2 regions of the Vibrio coralinecrosis genome follow, and region 1 is predicted to be linked to the other one. Evidence: predicted binding sites of a transcription regulator. Region 1 holds the regulator's gene; the other holds the start of a gene.
The links. Region 1 encodes CRP, which controls carbon source genes, mostly activating them, when cyclic AMP is high. Its sites were predicted from a motif close to TGTGANNNNNNTCACA; they were not measured.

Region 1 (8,106 bases):
GAAAAGCTGCAGCCAGTGCCAGCCATTCGAATCCCATAAGCTGTTCGTCCTGTGAACAAAGAAATCAATAGGCTGACAATATGCATGAAATAGCGTTGGAAACAAAGCTTAAACTTTAAAGCGTTCTACCTCAGTGCGTACCGTGTTGGCTGAGTTAAACATGTTAGTCGCACTATCACTACTGCGCATCGCCTGTTCAGACAGAATATCTGACGCATCTTTAATACCTTGAGTATTGCGACTGATGTCTTCGCTGACGGCACGTTGCTCTTCCGCAGCACTGGCTATCTGAAGCGCCATATCGTTAATTTCTGTAATCGCAGAGGTGATGGTATTCAGGCTCTGATATGCTTGTTGAGCGTAATCCACACTAGTCCCTGCTAGTGCCGTGCTGCTTTCCATACTGTTGACGGCGAGCTTGGTATTGTTCTGTAGTGTTTCAATCATATTGCGGATCTCTTCGGTTGAGCCATGTGTGCGTTGGCTCAACACTCTGACTTCGTCCGCTACGACGGCAAAACCACGGCCTTGCTCACCCGCACGAGCAGCTTCGATCGCAGCATTAAGGGCCAGTAAATTGGTTTGCTCTGCAATTTCGCGAATGGTAGAGAGAATTTGATTGATGCTCTGTGTGTTGCTCTCCAGTTCTGAGATCACCCCAGAGGCTGCGGTCACCTGATCGGCTAGCTCAACAATAGCTTGACGGTTTTTTTCGATCACTTGCTGGCCGTCTTCACACGCGGATGCTGAACCTTGAGAAGCGTTCGCGGTCAACTCAGCGTGACTGGCTACTTCAGCCGCTGTTGCTGACATTTCATGAATCGCAGTCGCTATTTGATTAACATCATTTTGCTGTGCTTCGACTTGCTGGGAAGATTGTTGTGCTAGTAGGTTCGCTTGTTCAGCTTGGACGGCCAGATCTCTACTGTGATGAATGATACCGCTGAGCATAGATTGCATTTGACTGAGGAACTGATTGACGTGCTGCGCCAGTTCTCCGATTTCATCCATACGGCGAATGTCTATTCGTTGAGTTAAATCCCCTTCACCCTGAGAGAGCTGTGAAAGTGCTGCTGATAAGGTTTGTAGAGGCTGAAGTAAGCGAGTAATTACATAAGTGCTGATTGAAGCAATCACAATGTAGAGGAAAATCGATGCGATCGCGGTGAATTGAATTTGTTCGGCTACCGAGGCGTACGCCATGTCTTTATCTACCACAATGCCTAGTGACCAATCGGTATTGGGTACATTAGTCGCAAAGATCAGCTTATCGCCTTGTTGTGGCCAGCTGATAGTGGAAATGAAAGAGGTATTGACCAGTTGATGAACTTTATCGGCTGATAAGACTGGATTGAGCTCAGTCAGAGGTTGCTGGCTCAGCTTCTCATCTTGGTAAGCGACAATGTTGTTATTACCATCAACCAAAAACGAAAACCCTTCGTTGTCTAAGCTGACATTGAGCACTTCTTCGATGATATTCGTCACGGTCAAATCTGCGGCTAAGACGCCATTTTTACTGCCGCTAAATGCTTTAGCAAAGCTGACCACGATACTGCCATCGAAGTCTTGATAGGGCTCGGTGACGATCAGTCCATTGGTTGCCATGGCATCTTTATACCAAGGTCGGGTGCGAGGATCGTAATCTGCAGGCCAATCCTCGCTTTTATCTCCATAAGCGATAGAACCATCATCAAAACCAGCATAGACTGATAAGAACCCTCCGGCTCGTTTAGTGATAAGCATCTCTCTATCGGCATTGTCAGTGTTGAGAATGCTCACTTCATTTGCCAGCATCATATCGCTTCGGATGGAGAGCCAGTCACTGATATAACGAGAGGTGGCATGGCTGACGTTAGCCATTTCACTATTCAGTGCGGAAGTGGTTTCTTGTTTTAATTGACTGACAGAGATCCATGCCTGGACTCCTGAGACAATTGCAATAATGATCGCGATGGCGATCTGAATCTTTAATTTAATTGTGTTTCTCATTGCCCTTCCTTAATACTTAGACAACCTATCGAAAATCAGGGTGTGTGAGTTTGAATTAGTGGTTACACCCTGTTAGTGCGGAAGTTCACGTAGGAACTGCTGAAATAGCTATGAATATTGGTTTAACAGGCTGATGTTATAGAAGTTATTAAAATATAGATTTGATCTATATGGATATTCAGGAAGTGGAATATCGATGAAGAGGGACCTTTTGACTGAATTGTGACTTCTTGCCCATTAATGAAACAAGAAGCCACAACCTAATATCTAGGTTAAAAATAGAGCTGCCATATAGACAATCGCTAAACCAACGAGACCGATAATGACCCCTGTTTTTGCCATGTCTTTACTTTCGATAAGCCCAGTTGAGTAGGCGAGGGAGTTAGGGGGAGTAGAAACGGGCAATATCATGCCAAGTGATGCTGAGAAAGCTACCACGACCAGTAAGCCTTGCAATCCTCCGACTGAAGCTAGGCTGTCCATCGATGCCCCAATCGCTGCAGCGATCGGCATCAATAAGTTGGCCGTTGCGGTGTTGGACATGAAGTTCGCCATTAACCAACACACCATAGACAGGGTGAGGACCACCGCAACTGGGGACAAGGCCTCGTAATCAATCGCGTGTGCCAGCGCAGCGGCCAATCCGGTTTTATCTAGGCCAATTCCTATTGCAATGCCCCCAGCGACTAACCACAACACATCCCAGTTGATCTGTTTGAGCTCTGCTTTGCCCATGATACCTGTCAATGTGAAGACCGCGAGAGGGATAATGGATACCACGTAGGTGTTCATTCCATGCAGCTTTGTCGTCATCCATAACAATATGGTAGCCGCGAAGGTGACATAGACTACCATGGCACGCCAGCTACGCTGAAACTGGCCGTCGAGCTTCAGTGTCATAGTTTGATGTGAAGAAGGGAACAGTTTTTGAAGTAGGAACCAAGCAAAGGTGAGCTGGACTATCACAAAAGGCAAACCCATCATCATCCAGCTGAGAAAGTCGATGCTGTTTTCACCCGTTAAGTATTGTAGAGCGATGGCGTTAGGTGGGGTTCCGATCGGAGTGGCAATCCCCCTGTATTAGCGGCAATGGGAATACACAAAACCAGTGCTTTTATCCCTAAATCGCCTTTGGGGGCTGAGGCGACAATCGGGCCAAGCAGTGCCAGCATCATCACTGTTGTTGCGGTATTAGACATAAACATTGAGAACACTGCAGTAATCAACATTAAGCCGAGCATAATAAATTTTGGCTGGTGGCCGAAAGGGCGCAGCAAAACTCGAGCAAGGTTGTTATCGAGTTCGTATTTTGATGCAGCGATGGCTAGCGCAAACCCACCCATAAATAGAATAATAATGGGTGAGGAGAAGGCGCTGAAGATATCGGTGTATTTCATCAACTCTCCCAGATCATGTCCTGCTGGAGGAGTGCGAAAGAGATGCAGACCTTTGTCTGAAATCATGACCAATTCAAGTGCGATGATCAAAATCGAAGTGGCGAAAACGGGAACAGGCTCCAGTACCCATAATAGGGCGGCGAGCAGAAAGATAGCCAGTAAACGATGTTGAATTAAAGTCAGATCATCAATGGGGATGGCATCAATTGGCATAAACAACACGGCAATTGGCAAACCAAAGCAAATCAGTAACTTAATGACTATGGTTCGATCAATGTTGGGCATAAGGGCTTAACCTCAAAGCGAAACTCTGCGGATAAGAATAAAGAATAACTAAATGAAGGTCTTAGACTAAGATGGAAGTTTTTATATGTAATCAAGAAATGTTAAGCAAGGTTGTTTTTGGTCAAAAAAAACCACCAATGTTGCCATTGGTGGTTTGTTCAATCTTTTATGCCGCGGTAATTAACGAGTACCGTAAACAACAATTGTCTTACCGTGGGCAGAAATTAAGTTCTGCTCTTCTAGCATCTTCAAGATACGACCTACTGTCTCACGAGAACAGCCAACAATCTGACCGATTTCCTGACGAGTGATCTTGATCTGCATACCGTCTGGGTGTGTCATTGCATCTGGCTGTTTCGCCAGATTAAGCAGGGTTTGTGCGATGCGGCCGGTTACGTCTAGGAATGCCAAGTCACCCACTTTCTGACTAGTGACCTGTAGACGGCTTGCCATTTGTGCGGACAGACGCATCAGGATGTCAGGGTTAACTTGGATTAGCTGACGGAATTTCTTGAATGAAATTTCTGCTACTTCACAAGGAGATTTGGCACGAACCCATGCCGTACGCTCTTGGTCTTCTTCGAATAAACCAAGTTCACCGATAAAGTCGCCTTGGTTTAGGTAAGAAAGGATCATTTCCTTACCTTCTTCGTCTTTGATAAGTACTGCCACAGAACCTTTAACAATGTAGTAAAGAGTTTCTGCTTTTTCGCCCGCGTGGATCAGCGTGCTTTTTGATGGGTACTTATGAATATGACAGTGTGAAAGGAACCACTCTAATGTTGGATCGGTTTGAGGTTTACCTAGAACCATAATATCTCACTTCCTCTGCAGGGTACGCTTGCTGCTTTCCATGTTTTAGCTAAGCCTTGAATCAAGACCTACTAGGATAAGAGCACTTTTCAAATGCTGCAAGCCATCTTTGTTTCGGTTTCAAATAGTATCTTTTTTTGAAATCGATTTCTTGATTTTAATCGGGTACACCTTACGATTTTGTACGCAAAAATGTGCACATGATCACGGTATGAAAAGTAATCGTGCTTATCCGGTGGTTGTTAACCAATTTTTCCGGTTTCGATCAGTTGTTGCAAAATAGGGCGCACAATTAGCTCGACCGCGAAACTCATTTTGCCCCCAGGCACCACGAGCGTGTTATGACGTGACATAAATGAGCCGTCAATCATCGCCAGTAGGTAAGGGAAGTCGACGTTTTTAATACCACGAAGACGAATCACGACAAAGCTTTCATCTAAGCTTGGTATACCTTTGGCATTTAATGGGTTAGAAGTATCGACGGTTGGAACACGCTGGAAGTTAATATGAGTGCGCGAGAACTGGGGAGTAATGTAGTTTAGGTAGTCGTCCATTGAACGGACAATAGAGTCCATCACGGCCTCTCGAGAGTGGCCACGATCTCGGGTATCTCGAACGAACTTTTGGATCCATTCCAAGTTAACAATGGGGACCATGCCAATCAGAAAGTCGACGTGCTGAGCGACGTTAACATCGCCATCAACGACGCCACCGTGCAAGCCTTCATAAAACAATACATCAGAGTTCTCAGGCAGTTCTTGCCATGGCGTAAAGGTACCCGGCATCTGATTGTACGGTACGGCTTCATCAAAGGTGTGCAGATAACGGCGTACCTGACCTGTTCCTTCATTTCCGTATTTACGGAAAAACTCAGCGAGTGCTGGGAAGTCGTTCGCCTGTGGGCCAAAGTAGCTGATGTGTCGCCCCTGTTCACGGGCTTTGCGAATTTCGACATCCATCTCTGGGCGCGTAAAGCGGTGAAAACTATCACCTTCTACCCAAGCGGGCTTGACGTTCATCATGTTGAACATTTTGCGGAACGCTTCAGATGTCGTTGTGGTGCCCGCACCAGATGAACCAGTGACGGCAATAATCGGATGTTTTGCTGACATGACAAACCTTGTCTGTAAATAACTGTCCCTTGTTGCATGCCACTATAACACGCTTTAATGGGAAGAGACTGTATGCTGTGTTTTAAAAAGAAAACTTTTGTTTGAGCTGAATGTCGACGGTCTCGTGAAGCTCAGAAAAAACCACAACAGCTTCACCTGCTTCGAGCTGGTTTTTGATTTGATCGATTTTGTCTTGCAGGGAAATTTCTAGTTCGCCGTAGTCTGTGCCTTCACGCAGGACGAATTCACGAATCAGGTTGTCCAGTGTGTCTGGGTCAATTTGTTGCCATGGAACGATCATAAATACCTCTGTCTTTTATGCTCGAAAAGTTGACGGCTATTATCCAGAAACCACCAGACTTTGGTAGTAGGCTGGTAACGCTTCTTCTAGCCAGAACCTCGGTTTGAGTGCGCTGCCGGTTAAAAAGCCCACATGACCACCTTGTTCGAACAAGCGGTAGTCAATGTTATCTGGTAAAACGAATTTTGGTATAACGGCATCTGTCATAAAAGGGTCGTCTTTGGCATGAATGATTTGTGTCGGTATGCGAATGTCTTTGAGTCGATGAATACCGGAGCACCTCTGATAGTAATCCTGTGCGTCTTTAAAGCCATGTAAAGGAGCGGTAATCAAATCATCAAATTCAAACAGTTTGGTGACTCGCTTTATGCTTTGGTAAGAGACATTGAGCTCGCCTTTAATTAGGTGATGTTTACGCAGAGCATTTTTCTTCAAAGATGAGAGCAGGTACGTTTTATACACCTTGGAGAATCCTTTCTCGATGCGCTCTGAACAGGCCGATAGATCGAGTGGTGCCGAGACGATGGTCGCCGCAGAAAGTAGTGGCTCTTGATTGTATTGCGCCAGATAGTTAGCCAGCATGTTGCCACCAAGAGAAATCCCTACCGCGACTTTGGTTTGATTTGGTAGTTGTTGATTTAGCTGCTCAAGGAACAAGCGTGCGTCTTCTACTTCCCCCGAATGATAGGCTCGCGCACGGTGGTTCGGTTTGCCGCTGCAGCCGCGAAAATGCATCATCACAGACAGCCAGCCATGTTGAGAAAATGCGTGCATCAGGCCATTGGCATAAGGGCTGTAAAAGCAGCCTTCTAGCCCATGAAACAAGACAAAAACAGGTTTTTTCTTAGCTTGCTCAGTTTGCCAGTCTTCACTCCAAGCTAGATCGAGAAAATCACCATCCGGAGTATTCAGGGTCTGCCAAAGCGGTTCAAACAGTGCTTTCTTACGAATGAAACGTGGTGCCAGAGTTTGCAGATGCGGATTGGCTAATCCTTTGGCAGCAATAAATTGAGTCATAAGAACGCCTATCAGTGGGTAAGGTCATCGATGGAATGGGCAAAAACATCGTGCAAATGTTCTCCGCCAAGCTGACGACAATATCTCAACGTCAGCGGTTCAGCTTGGTTAGTCTGAAGTTCTATACTGTTGATGCAATCGACCAGATCAGACTGTTGTTGCTTTTCAAGTTGCAATTCGAATTGCAAGGATTCTCTGTAGAGGGTGTCTGGGACGTGGGATTTGAGTTTACGACGTAGGTCTCGATAGCTGTGTAACAGGGTTTCTGAACGACCTAGACACTCTTCGACTTTGTGCCAGTCTTCATCGAGAAAGGCAGCCTGCTGCTCATCAAGCCATTTCAGCAGCAACAGCAGGTTTACATTGCCTTTGAACTGGTTTTGTAAATTGAGGCACGCATCTTTCACTTCTCGAACACTGTAATATTGCAGGCTGAACTGCCATAAGCGTTCTAGGGTTAGCGAAACTGATACGTGCTTTGAGCTCATTAACCGTTAAACTCCTGTTCCATCTGCTCCAGCTCCTCCTGCAGTGCCATCCATTCCATTTCGACCTCTTCCAGCTCTGCTTTAGCCTGACTCTGAGCGGTTAATACCTGATTAAGTTTAGCTTTATTTTCCGCTTCATACAGTGAGTTATCAGATAATTGCGTTTCTGCTTCCGCTAATTGATTACCTAGGGTCTCCATCTTAGCTTCAAGCTTGGTGAGTGTTTTGCGTACAGGTGCCGTCTGTTTACGGAATTCTGCTTCACGACGTTTCTGCTCTTTCTTGGCGGCAGCACTGTTGGTAGCGCTCTTGTCTGGTTGCGCAGATTGTGCTTCGCGGCGTTCAGCTTTCTGCTGCTCTGTCAGCCACTTGTAGTAATCATTGAGATCGCCATCAAATGGTGCGACCTGACGATCATGCACCAAATAGAGGTCATCAGTGGTCGCACGCAGCAAATAACGGTCATGCGAGACAATTACCATTGCGCCTTCGAATGTTTGTAGAGCAAGCGTCAGAGCTTGGCGCATATCCAAGTCCAAGTGGTTGGTGGGTTCGTCGAGCAGCAGCAAGTTGGGTTTTTGCCACACAATCAACGCCAACACGAGGCGAGCTTTCTCGCCCCCAGAGAAAGGAGCCACTTTTTCTAACGCTTTGTCACCTTGGAATCCAAAGCTACCCAGATAGTTGCGCAGCTCAAGTTCGTT
Region 2 (8,106 bases), 740 kb from region 1:
CGCAAAGCGCTCCATGTGGGCGACGCTTGCAGGCGGTATTGCTAATGCGATTCTTGATCCTATTTTTATCTTTGGTTTTGGTTGGAATGTTGAAGGGGTAGCGATTGCCACCGTCTTTGCCCGCTTTACCGTGTTGTTTTTTTCTATCTATCCGCTGATTCGCGTTCATCAACTAGTTGCACCGCTATCTTTGTCCGATTGGAGCCGTAATCTCAAAGCAATTTTGATGATTGCGATTCCAGCCATTATCACCAATATCGCGACCCCGATTGGCAACGCAATCGTAACAACGTCAATTGCACAATATGGCGAAGATTTTGTCGCAGGTTATGCGGTTATCGGGCGTCTGATCCCAGTGTGTTTTGCGGTGATATTTGCTCTGTCGGGGGCAGTCGGGCCAATCATAGGTCAAAATTTTGGAGCTGAGCGATTTGATCGTGTGCGTGATACGTTAAACAACTCACTCATCGTGACCACTACTTACACGATTCTGGTTTGCTTCATTCTCTACTTCGCACAATCGTTGGTGATTTCTGGGTTCAGCTTGAAAGGTGATGCCGCCGTTATCGTCTCTGCCTTTTGTACCTATGTGGCTGTGAGCTTTATTTTCAATGGGGCGCAATTTGTTGCCAATACCTCTTTCAATAACCTTGGTAAGCCGTTGTATTCGACAGCATTAAACTTAGGTAAAGCGACGTTGGGGACCTTGCCGTTTGTTTATTTAGGTTCGAGTTGGTTTGGGGCGCTAGGCGTGCTGTATGGTCAAGCGTTTGGGTCGATTGTATTTGGTATCCTAGCGACCTTTGTTTTACGTATGCACTTGGCCGATTTAATGAAAGGTGAAACCACAGAGCTGGTGGAGGAAGATCCCTCGATTACCAGTATCAACTCTCAGCCGTTTTGTACTCATGATGCTGTCTTGATTGATGAAGTGGCCAGTCAGAAAGACATCTTGCCTCAGGAAGTAAAAAATAGTTGACCTTGGAGTTGACTCCAAGGTTTATGATTAAGGTGTACATTCAATGGAGATAAACTTATGTGCACCAAACATCAAGCATGTCGTTCAGATAAAGTAGCGGTTAATCCCTCAAATACAGGCTCTTGTGCCAGCCCAAAAATTTCGACCATCAAGGTTGCAGGCGTTGAAATGGCAGATTCTGGCTGCTGTAGCTCAGACAACTGCACTAGTGGTACGGATCCAGCCGATGAGGAAAGTGACTCCGGCCGGTTACAAAAACCAAATGTGACGCAAAGCTGGAAAATCGGTGGTATGGATTGCCCATCCTGCGCGCGAAAAATTGAAACTGCCGTCAACAAAGTTGATGGTGTTGTTGAAGCAAAAGTTCTGTTTGCGACAGAAAAATTGGTTGTAAAAGTAGGCCACTCTGGTGTGGCACAACTGGTTGAACAAACTATTCTTGATACTGGCTTTAGCTTTGCCAGTCCCAACTCTTCTTCTAATCAAAAAACGGCTTCTGGCTGGAAACATATCTTCAAGCAAAACGCCCAGATTATTGCCATTGCATCGGCGATGGCGGTTGCGGCAGTGCTCAAACCGGCTCTTCCTCTAGTCAGCGAATGGATGTTTATTCTAACGTGTTTGGCTGGCCTATATCCCATCGGTAAGAAAGCCATTGTATTAGCCAAATCAGGTACGCCCTTTGCCATTGAAACACTAATGAGTGTGGCAGCACTGGGTGCTCTTTATTTGGGGGAGACTGTCGAAGCAGCCATGGTATTGCTGCTGTTCTTGATTGGTGAGCAGTTAGAGGCTTTTGCCGCTTCTCGAGCCCGAAGCGGCGTTCAAGCCTTGATGGAATTGGTGCCGGAAACCGCGACTAAAATTATTGACGGCCAGCGTGTTGAAGTCTCAGCCAGTGAGTTGCAACCTGGCGATATCATTGAGGTCTCGCCTGGAGCAAGATTGCCCGCAGATGGCAAATTAATCGGTGACGTAGCCAGTTTCGATGAAAGTGCACTCACCGGTGAATCCATCCCAGTCGAACGTTATCAAAATGAATCCGTCATGGCTGGTGCCGTTGTGGTGGACAAAGTGGTGCGCTTTACCATTACCTCTAAACAAGGTGAGAACGCCATTGATCGTATTCTTCATCTAATTGAAGAAGCAGAATCACGTAAAGCGCCTCTGGAACGTTTCTTAGATAAATTTAGCCGTTGGTACACGCCACTCATGATGCTGGTATCGCTGTTTGTGATTATCGTACCGCCAATGTTCTTTGCTCAGCCTTGGGAAACTTGGGTATACCGCGGCCTAGCGTTGCTGTTGATTGCATGCCCTTGTGCACTGGTGATCTCCACACCAGCAGCGATTACATCAGGGTTGGCGGCAGCAGCAAAACGTGGGGCTCTAATTAAAGGTGGAGCGGCGTTAGAACAACTTGGAAAGATTGAAACCATTGCCTTCGATAAGACGGGTACTTTGACTAAAGGTAAACCGGAAGTGACGGACATTATCACATTTGGTGATGTTAGAGAGTCCGAAGTACTCGAAAGTATCGCGGCTATTGAGGTGGGTTCAAGTCATCCTCTGGCAGTCTCGCTGGTGAACAAAGCCAAATCAACAGGTGTCCACTTACCGGAAGCTTTGGACAAACAGGCGTTGATCGGTAGTGGAGTCCGTGGTGTGGTGAATGGGGTTGTGTATCAGGCAATTGCACCAAGTAAGCTTGGGTTTGAGTTGAGCGGTAACATCGAATCTCGTATTCAGCAGATGGAAGAGCAAGGTAAGACGGTCGTAGTAGCTGTGCAGAATGAAGATACGGTGATGGGCTTGATTGCTTGGCAAGACACCTTGCGTGAAGACTCCGCCAAAGCCGTGAAGGCGCTGAAAGGCTTAGGCATTAATTCGATCATGTTAACGGGTGATAACCCTCGCAGCGCGCAAGCGATCAGCTCGATGATCGACATTGACTTTAAAGCCAGCCTGCTGCCTCAGGATAAAGTAACCTATGTTGAGGAGCTGTCCTCCAACGCGAATGTCGCTATGGTTGGCGACGGCATCAATGATGCTCCTGCGATGAAAGCATCAAGCATCGGGATCGCTATGGGCGGTGGTACGGACGTTGCTCTCGAAACCGCAGATGCTGCAATTACTCACAACCGATTGGTGGAGCTGGCAAGTATGATAGAGCTGTCACGTGCGACACTAAGCAATATTCGTCAGAATATCTTCTTAGCCCTGGGTCTGAAGGGAGTGTTCTTAGTGACCAGTTTATTGGGTATTACTGGCCTCTGGGTGGCAGTATTAGCAGATAGTGGGGCAACAGCGATTGTGACGTTGAATGCGCTTCGGCTATTGAAATTCAAGTCTCAGCAGGATTAGCCCATTCACAACATTTCTGATTAAACGCTCAGCCTCTGTATTTATGGTGCAGAGGCTGTTTTTTATGCAACACAAGAAGCCGATTTGTATAAAAATGTGATACCAACCGATTTTATGTGCAAGGTTAATTCTGTTTGCGCTCATCTATGTGAGTTTAATCACTCTTTGGTGAGGCTGAGTCAGATAAAGTATTCCTGTACCCAATGAAATTTAAAGAACGAAAAGATTCGGACGCTGAATCAAGTTTCGTCAAAACAAGGAGCCCCCTATGTCTCAAGCCGTATTTCACTTAGGTGTTACTGAAGCTGATCTTGCTGGTGCGACACTCGCGATTATTCCAGGTGACCCAGCTCGCGTTCAGAAAATCGCTGAAGAGATGGAAAATCCAGTATTTTTGGCTAGTCACCGTGAATACACCCTGTACCGTGCAGAGCTAGATGGCAAGCCAGTTGTGGTTTGTTCTACAGGTATCGGCGGCCCTTCAACTTCAATCGCGGTTGAAGAACTGGCGCAACTTGGTGTACGTACTTTCTTACGTGTTGGTACTACAGGTGCAATTCAGCCACACGTTAACGTTGGTGACATGATTGTATCAACAGGCTCGGTTCGCTTGGATGGTGCAAGTCTTCACTTTGCTCCAATGGAATTCCCAGCAGTGGCAGATTTTGAAGTGGCTACAGCAATGAAAGCGGCGGTTGAAGAGTCTGGTGCCACTGTTCATATGGGTGTAACAGCATCAAGCGATACGTTCTACCCAGGTCAAGAGCGTTATGATACGTTCTCTGGCCGTGTGGTTAAGCGCTTCCAAGGTTCTATGAAAGAATGGCAAGATATGGGTGTGCTGAACTTTGAAATGGAGTCTGCGACACTGCTAACCATGTGTGCTAGCTCAGGCTTGAAAGCTGGCTGTGTGGCAGGTGTTATCATCAACCGTACTCAGAAAGAGATCCCAGACCATTCAACGTTGAAAGAAACAGAAGCGCGTTCAATCAAAGTTGTGGTTGAAGCTGCACGCAAAATGCTTTAATTCTCCGTAGATAGTGAACCTGAAGCCTCACATTGGTATGTGAGGCTTTTTTGTTGTGGGTATCATTGAGAGCTGATGCGTTAGCCGATTAATCTCTCTTGGGCAACGCTTTGCTGGTTGACTAGCACCGTTTGTGCTCGCTTGAAGAAGTTAAAGTCTGTTGCAGTCGCACTGGTATAGGCTCCCATCATACGCCCAACCACTAAGTCACCGTTGTTCAACTTGGGTAGCATGATGTTTTCAGCAATCACGTCAATGCTGTCGCATGTTGGTCCTGCTAAAACGCTCGGTAAGCATTCACCCTCTTTATTTAAGGTTGTCAGTGGGTATTTAGCGTCATCGAACATTAACCCACTAAAGGAGCCATAGATACCGTCATCAAGGTAATACCAGATTTGTCCATCACGCTCTGCTTGCCCCATAACTGAAGCGACACTCGTCATAGCTTGAGCGACAATAAAACGCCCTGGCTCAGCGATAACTTGAACGGTTTCAGGTAGCTGACTCAATGCTTGATTTATCGGCTGGCAAAAGAGCTCAATAGGCATTACTTGTGAGTTGTAGCTGACAGGGAAGCCACCGCCAATATCCAATGTGCTCAAGGCTGGTAGATTTTGAACAACCACCTGTTCCATCACTTCGCAGCAAGTGTTGATCGCATCCACATACTTCTGTGGATTCATCGTCTGAGAACCGACATGAAATGACAAACCCTTGATGTGAATATTCCACTCTTGAGCTTGAGCAATTAACTCTAGCGCTTGTTTTGGAGTGCAACCAAACTTTTTCGACAGATCAGCGAAGGCCTCAGAGTTACGAAAACTTAAGCGAACCAACAACTCGACTTCATCTCGATAAGCAACAAACTTTTCCAGTTCATTGATGTTATCTACTACAAAGACTTTGCATCCATAAGCAAGAGCGTCACGAATGTCGCTATCGCGTTTGATTGGGTGAGTGTGAATAGTTCTTTCAGCAGGTACACCTTGTTGTGCGACCAACTCAACTTCTCCACTGGTGGCTAGGTCGAAACTGGCTCCTTCTGCTAACAGTGTTTGCACCACAGCAGGATGTGGCAAAGGCTTCAGTGCAAAGTGAAGAGTGACATTTGGTAATGCGCGACTCAAAGCTTGGTATTGCTGACGTACTACATCGCAGTCCAGTAACAAAAGTGGTGAGCCCAATTGATCTATAGACGATTGGATAAGTTGTGACTCTTGCGCAGATAGTGCGTTAGAAGTGTAAGACTGAAAATCAAGGACAGAATGAGCGATAGCCATGGTTAATCTCCAACAAAGTTAAGACACGTTCACTAAGTGATAGGTAGAACGTGGAGCGTCAAAAAATGCGCAATGCGCAGTCAAAGTCACTCTTGGATAGTTGCTCTATCGCCTTGCCACAAACTGCTGTGATGTACTCGGATTGGCTATCATCAAGAAGCGAGGTGATAGTAAAAGCATCAATCCTTTCGATCAATAGCGGAACCTAGAAAAGAAAATGAATAATTTTTGTCGTTACGATAAGAGATTATTGAGTCATTTCCGCGTAGTTAAAAATCGAGAGAGGCTAACACTGACAGTGTTAGCCTGTTGTTGCTAGCTGTATGCGATTTTAGGTAAAGGCTGGTATAGGCTTTCTGTCATGTCGGATAGCATCTGGTCGTAAACTTGTGAAATGATCAGTGAGATATCGGTGGTTAGTTGATAAAGCTCTTCTATTGATAGCAGCATCTCATCGGATGCACTGACTTCAGACAAGGTATGCATGGCTTTAGAGCTAAGTGGTGAAGCAATTGACATTGGGCAGATAAGCGACAGTTGATTGAGCTTACGTCTCGATTTATCGCAGTAGTACTTCACACGCAGCATTCCTTCTGGGTAATGGGCCTCTTGAATGGACACACGTAATTGAGTCAGCACCTCCATACTGTCTAGTACCTGCTGCCAATTGAGGTGGTACTCGTCACTAAGCTCTTCTCTGCCGGATTCAATCAGCCAAGCAATCGCAACTTCATCCATTAGAAACAGGCAATGGCGTATCGCATGACCATGAATGACTTGATTGCGCGCAACAGAACGTTGTGACCAGTCTTTATGTAACCCTTTTAGTTTGAGCTGCAGTATTCGATACATGGGTTTGTTCTCAAATTGTGCAACGGAGATAAGTTCACCGGATGTATCTATCATCTGATTATAGAGACGGTCTAACTCAAGATGTGTGTATGATGGACTTTGATTGAACAGCGCTTGATGAGTCAGAGACCTATGCTGTCGGCTGAGTAGTAACACCTTCCTAAGTAAGACCAGAATGTCGAACTTTCTTTGAAGTGTTGACTGACGGTGTTTTGAAAAGTGAAATAGTGCCAGCAAAATACTGAGTGATATAACGATAGAAATAAGCACAAACATAACCAACTCCTTGTTGCTTGATACCTCTTTATAGGTAGAGCAGGTTCGGTGCCAGAAATTTATCAATTATATTTCAATGGTTTATTTATATTAGGTGTACTGGTGTGCTCTTAGAAGGTGCACCAGCTCACCAAAAGTGTGAAATAGGGCACAAAAAAGCCCCGCTACACCAGAGGGCGGGGCTTGAATAACTAAAAGTCAGTTGACTTACATGACACGCATGCCTGGCTGGGCACCTTCGTGCGGCTCTAGGATCCAAAGATCACTGCCACCTGGGCCTGCTGCCAGTACCATGCCTTCAGACATACCAAACTTCATCTTACGTGGTTTAAGGTTTGCCACCATGACTGTGTGCTTACCAATCAGATCTTCAGGCTTGTAAGCGGACTTAATGCCTGCAAATACCTGACGCACTTCACCACCGATATCCAACTTCAATTTGAGAAGCTTGTTTGCTTTTGGTACTTCTTCACATTCAACGATCTTAGCAATACGAAGATCAACTTTCGCAAAGTCATCAAACTCGATTTCGTCCGCAATTGGCTCTTTATCAAGTTCAGTCTGGCTTGCTTGGTTCTTTGCTGCTTCTGCCGCTTCTTTTGCTGCAACTTCTGCTGCTGCATCTTCTTTTGAAGCTTCAACCATGGCTTCAACCTTCTTAGGATCGATGCGGTTGAATAGCGCTTTGAACTTAGTGATTTCGTGACCAGTTAGTGGTGCAGCGATACCTTCCCAAGTCAGTTCTTCGTTTAGGAAGCCTTCAGTTCGTGCAGCAAGCTCTGGCATAACTGGTTTCAGGTAAGTCATCAGAACGCGGAATAGGTTAATACCCACAGAACAGATGTCTTGCAGTTCTTGGTCTTTACCTTCTTCTTTCGCTACAACCCACGGTGCTTTTTCATCAACGTATTGGTTTGCTTTGTCTGCTAGCGCTGTGATTTCACGGATAGCACGGCCAAACTCACGAGTTTCAAAAAGCTCTGCGATACGATCAGCGGCTGCAACGAATTCGTTGTATAGCTCAGGCTCAGCGAAGTTGTCAGATAGCTTGCCTTCAAAACGCTTAGTGATAAAGCCTGCGTTGCGAGACGCTAGGTTAACGATCTTGTTGACCACGTCTGCGTTAACACGCTGAGTGAAGTCTTCAAGGTTAAGATCTAGATCATCTATACGGCTGTTTAGTTTAGCGGCGTAGTAGTAACGCAGACATTCTGGATCTAGGTGGTTTAAGTAAGTCGCGGCTTTTATGAACGTGCCTTTTGACTTGGACATCTTAGCGCCGTTTACCGTAACGTAGCCGTGGACGAATACGTTGTTTGGCTTACGGA

Region 2: udp (uridine phosphorylase) is a predicted target of CRP. The motif match lies at 3,491-3,506, and genes of this name have one in related genera.

What each region holds. Positions count from the first base shown of each region.
Region 1 is NZ_CP024627.1:3,002,649-3,010,754, reverse strand. It holds gene CTT30_RS14215 (DMT family transporter) at 1-37, opposite strand, end outside; gene CTT30_RS14210 (methyl-accepting chemotaxis protein) at 109-1,989, opposite strand; partial or broken gene CTT30_RS14205 (SLC13 family permease) at 2,257-3,671, opposite strand; gene crp (cAMP-activated global transcriptional regulator CRP) at 3,852-4,484, opposite strand; gene CTT30_RS14195 (phosphoribulokinase) at 4,727-5,596, opposite strand; gene CTT30_RS14190 (YheU family protein) at 5,679-5,897, opposite strand; gene CTT30_RS14185 (hydrolase) at 5,937-6,914, opposite strand; gene CTT30_RS14180 (TIGR02444 family protein) at 6,926-7,402, opposite strand; gene CTT30_RS14175 (ABC transporter ATP-binding protein) at 7,402-8,106, opposite strand, start outside.
Region 2 is NZ_CP024627.1:2,259,199-2,267,304, reverse strand. It holds gene CTT30_RS10545 (MATE family efflux transporter) at 1-979, shown strand, start outside; gene CTT30_RS10540 (zinc/cadmium/mercury/lead-transporting ATPase) at 1,037-3,343, shown strand; gene udp (uridine phosphorylase) at 3,612-4,370, shown strand; gene CTT30_RS10530 (type III PLP-dependent enzyme) at 4,451-5,650, opposite strand; gene CTT30_RS10525 (hypothetical protein) at 5,966-6,778, opposite strand; gene metG (methionine--tRNA ligase) at 6,986-8,106, opposite strand, start outside.